Regions from separate parts of the Streptomyces sp. NBC_01314 genome, predicted to be linked through region 1. Evidence: riboswitches for the same ligand, from Rfam matches in the RefSeq annotation. Region 1 holds a riboswitch; each other region holds the start of a gene.
What was found. Region 1 has a riboswitch for cyclic di-AMP ahead of OG622_RS20255 (transglycosylase SLT domain-containing protein). Riboswitches for the same ligand answer to the same signal wherever they lie in the genome.
Positions count from the first base shown of each region.

Region 2: linked by a shared signal. The riboswitch ahead of OG622_RS29880 (transglycosylase family protein) and the one ahead of OG622_RS20255 (transglycosylase SLT domain-containing protein) in region 1 are both predicted to bind cyclic di-AMP.
Region 3: linked by a shared signal. The riboswitch ahead of OG622_RS19295 (C40 family peptidase) and the one ahead of OG622_RS20255 (transglycosylase SLT domain-containing protein) in region 1 are both predicted to bind cyclic di-AMP.
Region 4: linked by a shared signal. The riboswitch ahead of OG622_RS14250 (M23 family metallopeptidase) and the one ahead of OG622_RS20255 (transglycosylase SLT domain-containing protein) in region 1 are both predicted to bind cyclic di-AMP.

Region 1 is NZ_CP108394.1:4,619,046-4,623,251, forward strand. Features, by position in the region: gene OG622_RS20245 (outer membrane lipoprotein carrier protein LolA) at 1-253, opposite strand, end outside; gene OG622_RS20250 (polyprenyl synthetase family protein) at 609-1,619, opposite strand; cyclic di-AMP (ydaO/yuaA leader) riboswitch at 2,265-2,470, shown strand; gene OG622_RS20255 (transglycosylase SLT domain-containing protein) at 2,475-3,218, shown strand; gene OG622_RS20260 (HAD family hydrolase) at 3,345-4,151, opposite strand.
Region 2 is NZ_CP108394.1:6,730,496-6,734,701, forward strand. Features, by position in the region: gene OG622_RS29870 (cytochrome P450) at 1-407, shown strand, start outside; gene OG622_RS29875 (transglycosylase family protein) at 602-1,651, shown strand; cyclic di-AMP (ydaO/yuaA leader) riboswitch at 1,834-2,033, shown strand; gene OG622_RS29880 (transglycosylase family protein) at 2,038-2,745, shown strand; gene eno (phosphopyruvate hydratase) at 3,182-4,206, shown strand, end outside.
Region 3 is NZ_CP108394.1:4,409,843-4,414,048, reverse strand. Features, by position in the region: gene OG622_RS19300 (hypothetical protein) at 1-423, shown strand, start outside; gene OG622_RS19295 (C40 family peptidase) at 428-1,654, opposite strand; cyclic di-AMP (ydaO/yuaA leader) riboswitch at 1,663-1,836, opposite strand; gene pcrA (DNA helicase PcrA) at 2,078-4,206, shown strand, end outside.
Region 4 is NZ_CP108394.1:3,219,214-3,223,419, forward strand. Features, by position in the region: gene OG622_RS14245 (GntR family transcriptional regulator) at 66-770, opposite strand; gene OG622_RS14250 (M23 family metallopeptidase) at 984-1,772, opposite strand; cyclic di-AMP (ydaO/yuaA leader) riboswitch at 1,785-1,958, opposite strand; gene OG622_RS14255 (M16 family metallopeptidase) at 2,162-3,550, opposite strand; gene OG622_RS14260 (M16 family metallopeptidase) at 3,547-4,206, opposite strand, start outside.

The DNA.
Region 1 (4,206 bases):
ACACCTGCTGTACGTCCGACGCGGCGATCTTCTCGATGAGTTCCTGCGCGCTGATCTTCGGCAGATCGGGGTCGCCGGAGCCGGCGAAGGCCGGGACGAGCCCGATGGTCGCGGCGGCCACGCCCAGCACGGTGACCGGGACGACGTACCGCGCGGCCTTGCGTCGCCGTGCCGAGCGCATCTCCTCGGCCTCGGCCGCGAGCGCGGCGGCGTCGCCGGACCGGGTGCTGTCGTCGGTTTCGTACGGTGCCATGTGTGCCTTACCTCCGTCGTCGGCGGCGGCGTCTACTCGGAGCCGCCATTCTCACCCGAATCGGTGAGGAGTGGTGATACCCATCTGACCAAATCGGCGGACGGGAATCGTCAGACTCGGGACTCAACTCCGTGTACTGCTACGGGATGACATGGCGACCCGCACGGGATGACATGGCGAGGCGGCGCATCCCCGCACCCCGTAGGGGTCGTCAGGGATGGCGCCGCCGGTCGAACGCACGCGCTAGCGGTGGATGGGTGTGGTCCGGCCTCGTCATCCCGTACGGGACGTGGTCCGCCTCGTACGGGACGTGGGCAGTCCGGGGCCGGGGGTGGCAGTCCGGGGCCGGCGGTGGCTAACCGGCGCGGTGCACCACCGCGTCGCACAGCTCCACCAGTGCCGCCTTCGCGTCGCACTCCGGGAGCGGTGCCAGGACGGCCCGCGCCTCCTCCGCGTAGCGGACCGTGTCACGGCGGGCCTGCTCAAGGGCGGGGTGGACGCGCAGCCGGGCCAGCGCCTCGGCGTGGCGGGCGTCGTCGGTGAGGTCGGAGTCGAGCAGTTCGCACAGGGCGATGTCGTCCGGCAGCCCCAGCCGCCCCGCGCGCTCACGCAGCCGCAGCACCGGCATGGTCGGCACACCCTCACGGAGATCCGTGCCGGGCGTCTTGCCGGACTCGTGCGTGTCGGAGGCGATGTCGAGGACGTCGTCCGCGAGCTGGAAGGCGACACCGAGCCGCTCCCCGTACTGGGTCAGCACGTCGACCACGGTCTCGTCGGCGCCCGCCATCAGCGCGCCGAGCCGCCCGGCGACCGCGACCAGCGACCCGGTCTTGCCGCCCAGCACGTCGAGGTAGTGGTCGATCGGGTCGCGTCCGTCGCGCGGCCCGGCGGTCTCCAGGATCTGCCCGGTGACCAGCCGCTCGAAGGCCTCGGCCTGGATGCGGACGGCGTCGGGACCGAGGTCGGCGAGGACGTGCGAGGCGCGGGCGAAGAGGAAGTCACCGGTCAGCACGGCCAGGGAGTTGTCCCAGCGGGCGTTGGCGCTCGGCACGCCCCGGCGCACCTCGGCCTCGTCCATCACGTCGTCGTGGTACAGCGTGGCGAGATGCGTCAGCTCGACCACCACCGCCGAGGGCACGACACCCGGCGCGTACGGGTCGCCGAACTGCGCCGCGAGCATCACCAGCAGCGGCCGGAATCGCTTGCCGCCCGCGCGCAGCAGGTGCTGGGCGGCCTCCTGGATGAACGGGACCCCGCTCTTGGTCGCCTCCAGCAGACCCTCCTCGACGGCCGCCATTCCGGCCTGGACATCGGCTTCGAGAGCCTGGTCCCGCGCGCTCAGCCCAAACGGCTCGACGACGGTCACGAGGGTTCTCCTGTCTGCTGACGTCTGATGACGGTCACACGGTCGGTCTAGGTCGCTCTCACAGTCGATGACAAAGTCTGTCGATCTGTCGCTGTCATCACCCGAGTCAGCGTATCCGGTCACCTTTCGATCACCACGAGCGCCCACGGCTTCGCCCCGGGTGGTATGGACCGCACTCCCCATATTCTTGATCAACTGGTCCGCGCCGATATTCACCGACGCGCGTGCCGCCCCGGCCTCGACGACCCGCCCCGGGTACCCGCCGCTCCCCCGGAGACGCCCACGTGCTGCCCGGCCGGGCGAATCCGTGCTCGCAGGCCCACCGCTTTCCACCCATATGCACCACTTCACTCCAGCCCGAGTTGACCTATTTGCCGCTTACTCGACACTTCACCCGACTTCTCCCGTGAGTTGGGTCACGGGCATCCCGCGCGGCGCCCTCACTCCATGCCGCCGACTTTCCCTTTGCGGTAGGCAAGTTGAGCCATGAACAGCACCCCGACAGCAAGGGCGAAACGCGGCAAACTCAAGGTCAACTGGATCAAAGCGCCAAACCGGGACTTGTTCCCTTCGTGTGCTCTCGCATACGTTCACACCTCGTCCGGACGGACCGCCGAATCCTGCCGCCGCCCCGGACCCCCCACCCATCACCACTCATCCACGCACGGCAGGAGCGGGGGACCCAGGTAAGCCGTCGGTCCGATTTTCCCCATTCGGACCGGCTTGGGGTAAAGCCACGCGCAGTACGCCCGGCGGACGCCGCACGCACAGCGACCGCCGGGACGACACGCACGGCCGGGCATCTCCAGCCCGAACCCGACAGCTCACCCCGTAGGCGACGGAGAGGAATCCGCCATGCTCGCACGAGGCAAACACCGCCGCCCCAAAAGCAACGCGCTGACCCGCGGCCTCGTCGCCGCCGGAACGGGCGGGGCCGCACTGGCCCTCCCGCTCACGGCCGCCACGACCGCGAACGCCGCCGCCCCGACCCAGGCCGCCACCTCCGTACAGTCGGTTCCACAGTCCGCGCCGGCCGTGGCCCTGCCCAAGCCCACGACGTACACCGTGGCCTCCGGTGACACGCTCTCCTCCATCTCGCGCAAGCACCACACCAAGGGCGGCTGGCAGCGGCTCTACAAGAACAACCGCGCGGCCATCGGCGACAACCCGGCACTGATCCGGCCGGGCCTGAAGCTGAAGCTGAACGCGACGAAGCCCTCCACGGCGCAGAAGGCGTCGACGGCCTCCACGGCCACACAGGCGTCGGTCAAGACGTACGCGAACAACCTCGACGGCTGGATCCGCGAGTCGCTGGACATCATGGCGCAAAAGGGAATTCCCGGGACGTACGACGGGATCTACCGCAACATCATCCGTGAGTCGTCGGGCAACCCGCAGGCCATCAACAACTGGGACTCCAACGCCGCCGCGGGCATCCCGTCGAAGGGCCTCCTCCAGGTCATCGACCCGACCTTCGCCGCGTACCACGTCTCCGGCACCGTGTACGACCCCTACGACCCGGTCGCGAACATCACGGCGGCGTGCAACTACGCCGCCGCGAGGTACGGCTCGATCGACAACGTCTTCGGCGCGTACTAAGCCCTCCAGCTCCACCTTCTCCACCTGCTCCACCTTCTTCACTCTGTTCCCCTGGGCCGGCGGGCCCAGGGGAACAGGCATGTGCGGGAAGAGCCGTTCACGGAAGGGCGGTGCACGGCAGAGCCTTCACGGGAAGAGCCTCTCCAGCACCACCGCGATGCCGTCGTCCTCGTTGGAGAGGGTCACCTCGTCGGCGACGGCCTTGAGTTCGGGGTGGGCGTTGGCCATGGCGACCCCGTGCGCGGCCCAGTCGAACATCGGGATGTCGTTGGGCATGTCACCGAAGGCGATGGTCCGGTCCGGGGTCAGTCCGAGATGGTCGGCGGCCAGGGCGAGGCCCGTCGCCTTGGTGATGCCGCATGGCTGGAGTTCGACGGTGCCGGGACCCGACATGGTGACCGTCGCCAGCGACCCGACCGCCATCCGCGCCGCCGAGGCCAACTCGTCGTCGGACAGATAGGGATGGCGCAGCAGCACCTTGCTGATCGGCTCGCACCACAGGTCGTCCCGGCGCGGCACCCGTACGGCGGGCAGCGTGGGGTGCGGCATGAGGTAGCCCGGCTCGATCAGGGTGAGGCCGTCGACCCCGTCCTGGTCGACGGCGGCGTACACCTGTCCGACCTCCGCCTCGATCTTGCCGAGCGCGGTCTCGGCGAGTTCCCGGTCCAGGGTGACGGACCAGAGCAGCCGGTCCGCGCCGGTGTCGTACAACTGCGCGCCCTGTCCGCACACCGCGAGCCCCCTGCTGCCGAGGTCCTCCAGCAGTGGTCGCACTCTCGGTGCCGGCCGTCCCGTCACCACGAGGTGCTGAGCACCGGCCCTCGTGGCCCGCGCCAGCGCGGCGAGGGACCGGTCGGAGAGCGTGTCGTCACTGCGCAGGAGCGTTCCGTCCAGGTCAGTGGCGATGAGTGAATATGCGGTGGGTGCGGCCATGATCAGAGAATACGGATGCGGCGCCCCATCGGTTCGACGCGAACCGGACGACGTC
Region 2 (4,206 bases), 2.1 Mb from region 1:
AGGAACTCCTCCGCTACGACGGCCCCGTCGAACTCGCCACCTGGCGCTTCGCGACCCAACCCCTCACCATCGGCGGCCAGGACATCGCCCCCGGCGATCCCGTCCTCGTCGTGCTCGCGGCGGCCGACCGCGACCCGGCCCGCTTCGACGACCCCGACACCCTCGACCTCTCCCGCCGTGACAACCAGCACCTCGGGTACGGCCACGGAATCCACTACTGCCTCGGCGCCCCCCTCGCCCGCCTCGAAGGCCAGACCGCGCTGGCGACGCTCCTCACCCGCCTCCCCGATCTGCGACTCGCAGTGGATTCAGCCGATTTGAGGTGGCGAGGGGGTCTCATCATGCGCGGGTTGCGCACGCTTCCGGTGGAATTCACCCCGCGGGAGCGGCCCGTAAGCGGTCCGTAGCGGTAACCGGGCGGCCCGTAGCAATACCCCATTCCGCATCAGAAGATGACGCTCCCTCAACTCTGTGATCTTCACGTGATCTGTGCTGCATTAACTTGTGACAACTGATCGACTGCCGATACGTTCACACGTCAGTGCGAAGGGCGTAGTGCGCTCGTCGCACAGGCCACCGCTGTCGTGTGAAAGGCAACCGCATGCTCTCCGGGAACGGTCGTCACCGTCGCCCCCGTCAGGCTCCCGCCCTCCTCGTCGCAGCCGGAGTGACCGGCTCGGCCATCGCGATCCCACTCCTCGGCGCCACCGGCGCGAGCGCGGCCAGTGGAACCACCTGGGACCAGGTGGCGGAGTGCGAGAGTGGCAGCTCCTGGAGCGCGGACACCGGGAACGGACGCTACGGCGGCCTCCAGCTGACCCAGGCGAACTGGGAGAAGTACGGAGGCCTCGACTACGCGACGGCCGCCGACCTGGCCAGCCGTTCGCAGCAGATAGCGGTCGCCGAGAAGGTTCTCGCCGACCAGGGCGTCGGTGTCTGGGCCACCTGCGGACTGCTCCACAACCTCGGCGGCGACTCCGGTTCCGCCGACGTTGACACGGGCCTCGCGGACGACTCGTCGAACTCCGACAGCTCCTCCGGTTCTTCCGATTCATCTGGTTCACCGGATTCATCCGACTCGACCGACTCGGCCAAGTCGTCGGATTCCACCGGATCGACCGGATCGACCGGCACGGACGACTCCGTCGAATCGCCCGAATCGCCCGAATCGGCTGAATCCACGGACGCGTCCGAGGATGTCTTCGAAGATTCCCTCAAGGCGAAGGACGGCGCCGACGAGGGCGACGCCGCAGACTCCGGCAGCGGAAACCAGGACAATTCCAGCCAGAAGGACAGCCCTTCGGCTGCCGATGACAGCGACAGCGGCACCGGCCGTCACCGCGGCGCCAGTGCCGACGAGAACGTCGACTCGGATGTCGAGGCCGACACGGGCGCGGGCGATGGCTCAGGCATCGACTCCGTGCCCCCCGGCCGTCACGCCTCCCGTGGCGGCGACGCGGCGCGCGAGGTCGTGGACGGCGCGTACACGGTCCGTGTGGGCGACAGTCTGACGGGCATCGTGAACTCGCTCGACCTGGGCGGCGGGTGGCGGGAGCTGTACGCCGAGAACGAGGGCACGGTCGGAACTGACCCGGACCTTATCCTTCCCGGTCAGACCCTCGAAGTCGGTGCCGAAACGGGCGAAAAGTAGCGACAGTTCGGGTCATGGTTCGTACCTGAATGCCCGTTTTGATCTATGTGGGAGATGAATCACAGACCCCCTGATCGTCTTTGAAATTCGGGCAATCACCTGTTTACGGTCGTGACCGCTCGCCACAGCGGGCCTTTGCGGTCGGCACGCCGAATCCTGCCAGCGACCGCGAGGAACAGTCGACGCGTCAAGCGCCGTAGGCAGGAGCGGGGGACCCAAGGTAAGTGCCGGGTCCGGCGGTTGCGGCCCTTCGGGGTCGTACGTCCGGAACCGGCTTGGGGTGAAGCCGCGCGACGTGAGCCGAAAGGCGAGCGTGCGCGGCCGGGCAACTCAACCGGCCCGAACCCGACAGCTCACCTCGTAGGCGTCGGTGAGGGGATCACTCCATGCTGTTTTCCAGCAAGGGCAAGCACCGTCGCCCGTCCAAGGCTGCTCGCGCCATCGCCGTCGCCGGTGTCACCGGCGCCGCCGCCATCGCCGCCCCGCTGATGGTCGCCGGCACCGCCTCCGCCGCCACCGCCTCCGAGTGGGACGCCGTCGCCCAGTGCGAGTCCGGCGGCAACTGGTCCATCAACACCGGCAACGGCTACTACGGCGGTCTGCAGTTCTCGGCCTCCACCTGGGCCGCCTACGGCGGTACGCAGTACGCCTCCACCGCCAACCAGGCGAGCAAGGCCCAGCAGATCGCGATCGCCGAGAAGGTCCTCGCGGGCCAGGGCAAGGGTGCCTGGCCGGTCTGCGGCACCGGCCTGTCCGGCGCCTCCTACGACGGCGCCGCCGCCTCCAGCGGCAACTCGAACTCCGGCTCCTCCTCGCAGGAGAGCACGCAGGAGAGCACGCAGGAGAGCACCAAGAAGAGCACCGAGGACACCCGCTCCTCCCGCTCCTCCGAGCGCGCCACCGTCAAGACCCCGACCGGCAAGAAGGTCAAGAAGGGTGACGGCGAGTACAAGGTCGTCAGCGGCGACACCCTCAGCGGCATCGCCGCGGAGAAGAACGTCAAGGGTGGCTGGGAGAAGCTCTTCGAGCTGAACAAGGACATCATCGACGACGCCGACGTCATCTACCCCGGTCAGCAGCTCCACCTGAGCTGACCCGCGGCGATCGCGACGGCCGCCAGACGCCTGCCATCCCCACGGCCGCCCCCACAGCCGGGCAGGCGGGGCGGGTTCAGCCGGGCCGAGGAAACAAGGCCGCTCCCCGGCTGAACCACAGCCCACTCACATCCGTGTCCTCCATAGTGAAGACCTCGTGAGGGCCGTCCCCCCGTCCCCACGGGTCCCCCGCCCCGGTGCGCATTCCCCCGTACGCACCGAGGCGGGGCTTTTTTCGCGCGTTTTCCCGCGCGGCTCCCTCCTTCTGTTCACTTTCTCGCCCACCCCCCTTTGTTCCGAGCTGGAACAATGGGTACCGTCTGTCTGTCCACGGGACGGTCGGTCGGCTGCCGACGGCCCGGGGGCGGTTAGGCTCTAGTCGCAGGGCCCCAGCGGCCCCGCGCAACCAGCGTCACATCCCATGAAGGAGATGCTCGTGCCGTCCATCGACGTCGTCGTAGCCCGGGAAATCCTCGACTCGCGAGGCAACCCCACCGTCGAGGTCGAGGTCGGCCTCGACGACGGCAGCACGGGTCGTGCCGCCGTTCCGTCCGGCGCATCCACGGGTGCCTTCGAAGCCATCGAGCTCCGTGACGGCGACCCCAACCGCTACCTCGGCAAGGGCGTCGAGAAGGCCGTCCTCGCCGTGATCGAGCAGATCGGCCCGGAGCTCGTCGGCTACGACGCCACCGAGCAGCGCCTGATCGACCAGGCGATGTTCGACCTGGACGCCACCGACAACAAGGCCTCCCTCGGCGCCAACGCCATCCTCGGCGTCTCCCTCGCCGTCGCGCACGCCGCCTCCGAGGCCAGCGACCTGCCGCTCTTCCGCTACCTGGGCGGCCCGAACGCGCACCTGCTGCCCGTTCCGATGATGAACATCCTGAACGGCGGCTCGCACGCCGACTCCAACGTGGACATCCAGGAGTTCATGATCGCCCCCATCGGCGCGGAGTCCTTCTCCGAGGCCCTGCGCTGGGGCGCCGAGGTCTACCACACCCTCAAGAAGGTGCTGAAGACCAAGGGCCTGTCCACCGGTCTCGGCGACGAGGGCGGCTTCGCCCCGAACCTGGAGTCCAACCGCGCCGCCCTCGACCTCATCCTCGAGGCCATCAAGGAGGCCGGTTACACCCCCGGCGAGCAGATCGCCCTCGCGCTGGACGTCGCCGCCTCCGAGTTCTACAAGGACGGCGTCTACACCTTCGAGGGCAAGGAGCGCTCCGCCGCCGACATGACCGAGTACTACGCCGAGCTCGTCGAGGCGTACCCGCTCGTCTCCATCGAGGACCCGCTGTACGAGGACGACTGGGCCGGCTGGAACGCCATCACCGAGAAGCTGGGCGACAAGGTCCAGATCGTCGGCGACGACCTGTTCGTCACCAACCCGGAGCGTCTCGCCCGCGGCATCGAGGAGGGCTCCGCCAACGCCCTGCTCGTCAAGGTCAACCAGATCGGCTCGCT
Region 3 (4,206 bases), 210 kb from region 1:
CTGATCCGTACTGACGCGGCCGCCGTGCTCACCGCGCAGACCCGCTTCACCTCCTCGCTCGGTGGAGACGGGGCCCGGGAGGCCCTGCGCTGGATGGCCGGGGCCTCCCAGGCGCCCGTGCTCCCCGACAACTGGGAGCGGTTGATCCGCCGGGCGCCCGACCTGTCGACCACGGCCGAGTACGGGACGGTGCGCGCCGTGGAACAGGTCCGGGCCTACCGGTACCTCGGCGCGACTGTGCTGCGCACCTGCACCGGACCCGCCGCCGACACCGCCCTCACCCACCTGTGGGAGACCTCCCCCGAGTGGCTGGACCGGCCGGCACCCGCCCGCGCGCAGCCGGCGACCGAGCCCGAGGTGGCGTGGGCGGCGGTGCACCAGTTCCGTGAGGGGGTACGAGGGCTGGAGCCGCTGGTGCTGTGAGGGTCTACGCCGGCCGCACCACGCTGTGGATCGACGACTCCCCGTCGGAGAAGACCGACTCCTCGCGGACGTACGCTCCCGGCTTCGGGGAATGGATCATCATGCCGTTGCCGATGTAGAGGCCGACGTGGCCGATGTTGTCGTAGAAGAAGACGAGGTCGCCCGGTCTGGCGTTGGCGAGGGAGACGGTCGCGCCCGCGGTGGCCTGCTCGTAGGTGGCACGGGGGAGGTCGACGCCGGCGGCCTTCCAGGCGGCCTGGGTGAGGCCGGAGCCGTCGTAGGAGCCGGGGCCGGTGGCGCCCCAGACGTACGGCTTGCCGATCTGCGCGCGGGCGAAGGCGAGGGCCTTGGCGGCCTTCGAGGCGTAGGTGGAGTCCTCGGCCGGGGCGGTCGTCCTGACGGCGGTGCCGGTGGACGTCTCGGTGCCGGAGGAGGCCTCCTCCCGGGTTCCCTGGCCTCCCTGGGTGCCCTGAGCTTCCTGGGTCTCCTGAGTCTCCTGGGCTGCCTGGGGCGCCGTCTGTGCCGCCTGCTGCCGCGCGAGTTCCTCGGCGGCCTCGCGGTCGGCCTCCTCCTGCTCGCGCTGTTCGATCGCGGCGAGCCGGGCCTTCTCCTCGGTGGTGAGGGTGGAGAGCAGGGTGCGGGCCACGGCGAGCTTCGCCTGGACCTTGGCCTTGCTGCTCTTGAGGGTGTTCTGTGACTCGGTGAGCTGTTCGAGGCTGTCGCTCGCCCCCTGACGCTGCTCCGTCGACTCGGCCTGCTGGGTGACGTACGTGTTGTCGACGGCGTCCTGCCGGCGATCGGTCAACCGGTCCGTCAGCTGGTTCTGGTCGAGGTAGCCCTGCGGGTCGTCCGCCAGGAGCGGCGAGGCCTGGTCGGGGGCGGCGGCGCCCGCGAGGTACTGGGCCGCGGCGGACGAACCGAGTTCCCCCGGCGCCCCGTCGGGTTTCCCCGTGCGCTTGGCGACCCCGTCGGGGAGGGTGTCGACCTGTTTCTTCGGCCTGGTCGTCCTCTCCTTGGCCGCGCTGTAGTTCTCGGTCGCCGAACCGGCCTTGCGGTAGAGGTCGTCGACCTTCTTCTCGACTTCCTCCAGGCTCGGCTTGTCGTCGGTCGAGGGCGCGGCGGCGGCCGTCTGGGAGAGCAGGGCCACGGAGGTGAGGGCGGCCGTGGCGAGAGCGGGGGTGCGTATGCCCGCGCGCGTTCCGGCCGGACGCGGCTTGCGGTGCGGCGCCATGGTTCGGCGTCTCCTTCCGTTGTCCGCCTACCGGGTTAGCTGTCGGGTTCGGGCGCAAGCTTCGGAAGGTTTGCCCTACGACCCTTGCCGCGTGCGGCGGTCGGGTCGATTCACCCCAGAGATCGGTGGGTCCCCGGCTCCGGCGGCCTCGGGAGGCATACCGGACTCGGCGGAGGCTGTGCGGCCCGGCGACGTTCGCCGGTTGGGTCGTACGGCCCTAAGGAAAAAGCTAGCCAACTCGTGTGGCCCGTGTGAAGGTTGATGTGCGATATGCCCGATACGTTTTCGTGACCTTAGCCTCTTCGGCGCGACAAGCGGTACGCTCGATGGCTCACCGTCGCACGGCGGTCGCGGTGAGTGTCGGGTGCGGACTTCCCGGGGCGGCCTCTCGCTGTCAGTGGGGGCGCCTAGACTCGGAGAGCGATGAGCAGCCTCTTTGACGACAGCTTCCTGGCGGACCTCCAGGCCCCTCGCGGCCACGCGGAGGAACCCCCGCCGCCGCCCGAGGACGATCACGTACCGGAGCCGCTTCCGGACGATCTGTTCGGTGGGAAGTTCGACGCGCCTCCGGACCGGGACGCCTACTACCGCGACGGCGCCCCCCGCCCGGCGATCGACGCGGCGGCGCTCCTGGACGGGCTGAACGAGAACCAGCGCGCGGCCGTGGTCCACGCGGGCTCGCCCCTGCTCATCGTGGCCGGTGCCGGCTCCGGCAAGACCCGGGTGCTCACCCACCGCATCGCGCATCTGCTCGGCGAGCGGCAGGTCCACCCGGGCCAGATCCTCGCGATCACCTTCACCAACAAGGCCGCGGGCGAGATGAAGGAGCGCGTCGAGCACCTCGTCGGACCGCGCGCCAACGCGATGTGGGTCATGACCTTCCACAGCGCGTGCGTACGGATCCTGAGGCGCGAGTCGAAGAGACTCGGCTTCACGTCCTCCTTCTCGATCTACGACGCGGCCGACAGCAAGCGGCTGATGGCGCTCGTCTGCCGTGACCTGGACCTCGATCCCAAGCGCTTCCCGCCCAAGTCCTTCAGCGCCAAGATCTCGAACCTGAAGAACGAGCTGATCGACGAGGAGGACTTCGCCGCCCAGGCCTCCGACGGTTTCGAGAAGACCCTCGCGCAGGCCTACGCGCTCTACCAGTCCCGCCTCCGCGAGGCGAACGCGCTCGACTTCGACGACCTGATCATGACGACGGTCAATCTGCTGCGTGCCTTCCCGGACGTCGCCGAGCACTACCACCGCCGCTTCCGGCATGTGCTCGTCGACGAGTACCAGGACACCAACCACGCCCAGTACGCCCTGGTCAGAGAGCTGGTCGGTACCTCCGAGCACCCCGTTGGCGTACCGCCCGCCGAGTGGGACGTACCCCCCGCCGAGCTCTGCGTCGTGGGTGACGCGGACCAGTCGATCTACGCGTTCCGCGGCGCGACCATCCGGAACATCCTCCAGTTCGAGGAGGACTACCCGGACGCGACGACGATCCTGCTGGAGCAGAACTACCGCTCCACCCAGACCATCCTGAGCGCGGCCAACGCCGTCATCGAGCGCAACGAGTCCCGCCGCCCCAAGAACCTGTGGACGAACGCGGGCGCGGGTGCGCAGATCACCGGCTATGTCGCCGACACCGAGCACGACGAGGCCCAGTTCGTCGCCGACGAGATAGACCGACTGACGGACGCGGGCGACGCGAAGGCCGGCGACGTCGCCGTCTTCTACCGGACGAACGCCCAGTCCCGAGTCTTCGAAGAGATCTTCATCCGCGTCGGCCTGCCCTACAAGGTCGTCGGCGGTGTCCGCTTCTACGAGCGCAAGGAGGTCCGGGACGTCCTCGCGTACCTGCGCGTTCTCGCCAACCCGGAGGACTCTGTCCCGCTGCGCCGCATCCTCAACGTGCCCAAGCGCGGCATCGGCGACCGCGCCGAGGCCATGATCGACGCTCTCTCGCAGCGCGAGAAGATCAGCTTCCCGCAGGCCTTGAAGCGCGTCGACGAGGCGTACGGCATGGCGGCCCGGTCGACGAACGCCGTCAAGCGGTTCAACACGCTGATGGAGGACCTGCGGACCGTCGTCGAGTCCGGCGCCGGACCGGCCACCATCCTGGAGGCGGTCCTCGAACGCACCGGCTACCTGGCCGAGTTGCAGGCGTCGACCGACCCGCAGGACGAGACCCGCATCGAGAACCTCCAGGAACTCGCCGCCGTGGCACTGGAGTTCGAGCAGGAGTCCGGGGCCGCGGAAGGTGAGGGCGAGGCGGCGGCCGCGACTCCCGTCGGGCTCCCCGCCTTCCTGGAGCGGGTGGCGCTGGTCGCCGACTCCGACCAGATCCCGGACGACGAGGAGGACGGCTCGGGCGTCATCACGCTCATGACCCTCCACACCGCCAAGGGCCTGGAGTTCCCGGTCGTCTTCCTGACCGGCATGGAGGACGGCGTCTTCCCGCACATGCGCGCCCTCGGCCAGGCCAAGGAACTGGAGGAGGAGCGTCGCCTCGCGTACGTCGGCATCACCCGCGCGCGTGAACGGCTGTACCTCACCCGGTCCTC
Region 4 (4,206 bases), 1.4 Mb from region 1:
TCGTTCCGCGGGCAGCGGAAAAAATGCCCCGCGGAATTCTTCCTTCTTTGTATACGGCTCCCGTGTTAATGCCGCAGGCTCGGCGTGTTTACGGAATGTTGCGAAGTCCTCACACGCTCCGGGCGTTCCGTCCCGCCGGCCCCGCCCGGAAATCGGAGCCGGTGCACGGCGGTGGCGCGCTCGGTGTGCAGGGACGTGATCGTCCGGGCCCGGTCGCTGTCGCCGCGCGCGACGGCGTCCACGATGCCGCCGTGCTCCGCCCAGGACTCCACGGGGTTGGCGGGTGCCTCGACCGCGTACATCCAGGCGATCTTGTGCCGCAGCTGGGCGAGCGTCGAGGTCAGGGCGGGGCTGCCGGACGCCTGTGCGAGCGTCTCGTGGAACCAGCCGCCCAGGGAGCGCAGATCCTCGCTGGTGCCCCTCCTGGCCCGCTCCTGGCCCAGCCTGACCAGGCCGCGCAACACTTTGAGGTGCGCCTCCGTGCGGCGCTGGGCGGCGCGGGCGGCGCCCAGCGGCTCCAGCAGCATGCGCATCTCCAGCAGGTCGGCGGCCTCCAGTTCGGTCGGCTCGGCGACGCACGCGCCCGCGTGCCGGCGGGTCACCACGAAGCCCTCGGCCTCCAGCGTGCGCAGCGCCTCGCGCACGGGGACCCGGCTGACGCCGTACCGGCGGGCGAGCAGTTCCTCGGTGAGACGGCTGCCGCGCTCGTAGACACCCGCGACGATGTCATCACGGATCGCCGTGCATACCGAGTGCGCCGGAATACGCATACCGACCTCCGCCTTAATCCCCGTGAAACGTCGATAGTTGACGTGTGTTCCAGCGACTCTATTGCAGCGGGCCGGAATTTCCGATGGCAGGCCGGAATCCAGGGATATTTTTTGGACAGGAGGTACGTCACAACGCGAAAAGCCCCGGCTCGGTGAGCCGGGGCCTTCGGGGAAGCGTGGAGCGTCGCGCCGGAGTGCGCCGCGCGAGTTGCGTCAGACGTTCACGCCGTGCGAGCGCAGGTAGGCGACAGGGTCGATGTCCGAGCCGTACTCGGCCGTCGTCCGGGCCTCGAAGTGCAGATGCGGGCCGGTGACGTTGCCGGTCGCCCCGGAGAGGCCGATCTGCTGGCCGGGGGTGACCGTCTGGCCGACGGAGACGCCGATGGACGACAGGTGGCCGTACTGGGTGTACGTGCCGTCGGTCATCTTGATGACGATGTTGTTGCCGTACGCGCCGCCCCAGCCCGCCTCCACGACGGTGCCGGAGCCGACCGCCAGGACGGACGTGCCGGTGGCGGCGTGGAAGTCGACGCCGGTGTGGCTGCCGGAGGACCAGACGGCGCCGCCGGCCTTGTAGCCGGTGGAGATGTACGAGCCGCTGATGGGGGAGACATAGGTGTTGAGGCGCTCGCGCTCGGCCGCACGGGCGGCACGGGCCTTGATCTCCTCGCGCTCCTTGGCGACGGCACGTTCCTGCTCGGCCTTCTCGGCGGCGGCCTTCCTGGCCTCCTCCTGTGCCTTCTTCTTGACCGCGGCCACCTCGGCGGCCTGCTGCTGGGCGGCGGCCTGGGCGTCCACCTGGTCGGCGACCGTGTCGCCGAGCACGATGATCTGGTTCAGGCCGGTCTGCTCGACTGCGGGCTCCTCCGCGGCGAGCGCGGGGGCGGCCAGGGTGCCGATGACACCGGTGGTGGTGAGAGCGGCGACGCCCACGTTCCTCGTGGTCGTGCGCTGTACACGGCCGGGGCGGCGGTGCTTCCCGGGGGCGCGGGTGAACGCCATGAAGTGGGTGGTCCTTTCCTTCCCTCTCGCCTACCGGGTTAGCTGACGGGTTCGGAGCAGGAAGGTCTCCTACGGCCACCCCTCGTTTCGCGTGGCTCGCGAAGGGCACCCGATTCACCCCAGGGACTTCGGTGGGTCCCCGGCTCCCCTGGCTCGCGCCATGCGGGGACTCGGCGATGACTGTCCGGTGCCGCGGCTGCGGCGAACTTCTGACGAACAGCCGGACCGACGCTAAGTGGGCCGCCTTCGAAATAACAAACGGATCACAGGATTTGTTAAGTACGCCACAGGTCAGACACGCAACCTCCGCCATCAATACGGACAAACGTGGGCCCTGGTGACTCTTCAGTCACCAGGGCCCCACAGGCGCGCGTCTTTTCGTCCGGTTCCTACTCGGCCGGTACGACGGTGACTTCACCGATTCCGAGGGCCCTGACCGGCTCCTCGATCTGCGCGGCGTCCCCGACGAGCACGGTCACCAGACGGTCCACCGGGAAGGCGCTCACGACGGCCGCGGTGGCCTCCACCGTGCCGGTGGCGGCGAGTTGGCGGTAAAGCGTCGACTGGTAGTCGTCCGGCAGGTGCTGCTCGACCTGGTCGGCCAGCGTGTTCGCCACGGCCGCGGCGGTCTCGAACTTGAGGGGGGCGACCCCGACGAGGTTCTGCACGGCGACGTCACGCTCGGTGTCGGTCAACCCCTCGGCGGCCAGCGTGCGCAGCACGGTCCACAGGTCGTCGAGCGCCGGACCGGTGTTGGGTGTGTCGACGGAGCCGCTGATGGCGAGCATCGCCGTGCCCGAGCCGTCGGGCGCGGAACGCAGCACCTGGCCGAACGCGCGCACCCCGTAGGTGTAGCCCTTCTCCTCGCGCAGGACCCGGTCCAGACGGGAGGTGAGGGTGCCACCGAGGCAGTAGGTGCCGAGCACCTGGGCGGGCCACACACGGTCGTGCCGGTCGGCGCCCACCCGGCCGATGAGCAACTGGGTCTGTACGGAGCCGGGGCGGTCCACGATGATCACCCGCCCGGTGTCGTCGGCGCTCACCGACGGCACGGTGCTCGGCTTGGCCGCGGAGCCGGTCCAGGCGCCCAGGGTCTCGCCGAGCAGCGTGTCGAGGTCGACCCCGGTGAGGTCGCCGACCACCACGGCGGTGGCTGTCGCGGGGCGTACGTGCCGCTCGTAGAAGGCGCGTACGGCCGCGGAGTCGATGCCCTCCACGGTCTCCTCGGTGCCCTGGCGGGGCCGCGACATGCGGGACGTGGCCGGGAACAGCTGCCTGTAGAGCTCCTTGGCGGCCCGGCGGCCCGGGTTGGCGGTCTCGTGCGGGATCTCGTCGAGCCGGTTGGCCACCAGCCGCTCGATCTCGCTGTCCTCGAACGCGGGTGCCCGCAGCGCGTCGGCGAGCAGCCCGAGGGCTTTCTCCAGCCGTGACACGGGCACTTCGAGGGACAGGCGTACGCAGGGGTGGTCGGCGTGCGAGTCCAGGGTGGCGCCGCAGCGCTCCAGCTCGGCGGCGAACTCCTCGGCCGTGTGCTTGTCGGTGCCCTCGGAGAACGCCCTGGTCATGATGGTGGCGACGCCGTCGAGGCCGGTCGGCTCGGCGTCCAGGGGCGCGTCGAGGATGACCTCGACGGCGACGACCTGCTGGCCGGGGCGGTGACAGTGGAGCACGGTCAGGCCGTTGTCCAGGGTGCCGCGCTCGGGTGCCGGGAACGCCCAGGGCCTGGCGTCGCCGGCCTGGGGCTGCGGGTGGAAGTCCATGGTCGCGAGCTCGGTCACTTCGCCGACTCCTCGTTCTCGTCGGTGGTTTCGACGGCGTCCGCCTCGGCGGCTTCCTCTTCGGCGCCCTCTTCGCCGGCGACGGGCTCGTACACGAGCACTGCGCGGTTGTCGGGCCTGAGGCGCGCCTTGGCGATCTCCTGGACCTCGTCGGCCGTCACTTCGAGGACACGGTCGACGGCGGTGAGGGCGAGCTTCGGGTCGCCGAACAGGACCGCGTACCGGCACAGTTCGTCGGCGCGGCCCGAGACCGTGCCGAGCCGGTCCAGCCACTCGCGCTCCAGCTGGGCCTGGGCGCGCTCCATCTCCTCCGCCGTGGGGCCCTCCGCGGCGAACCGGGCGAGTTCCTCGTCGACGGCGGCCTCGATGACGGGCACCTCGACGTCACCGGAGGTCTTCACGTCCATCCACGCCACGGAGGGCGCGCCGGCCAGCCGCAGCAGGCCGAACCCGGCCGTCACGGCCGTACGGTCACGCCGTACGAGCCGGTTGTAGAGGCGGGACGACTCGCCGCCGCCGAGGATCGTGAGCGCCAGGTCGGCCGCGTCGCACGCGCGCGTGCCGTCCTCCGGCAGCCGGTAGGAGGCCATCAACGCGCGCGCGGGGACGTTCTCCTCGACCACCTCGCGCAGTTGCTCGCCCATGACGTCGGGCAG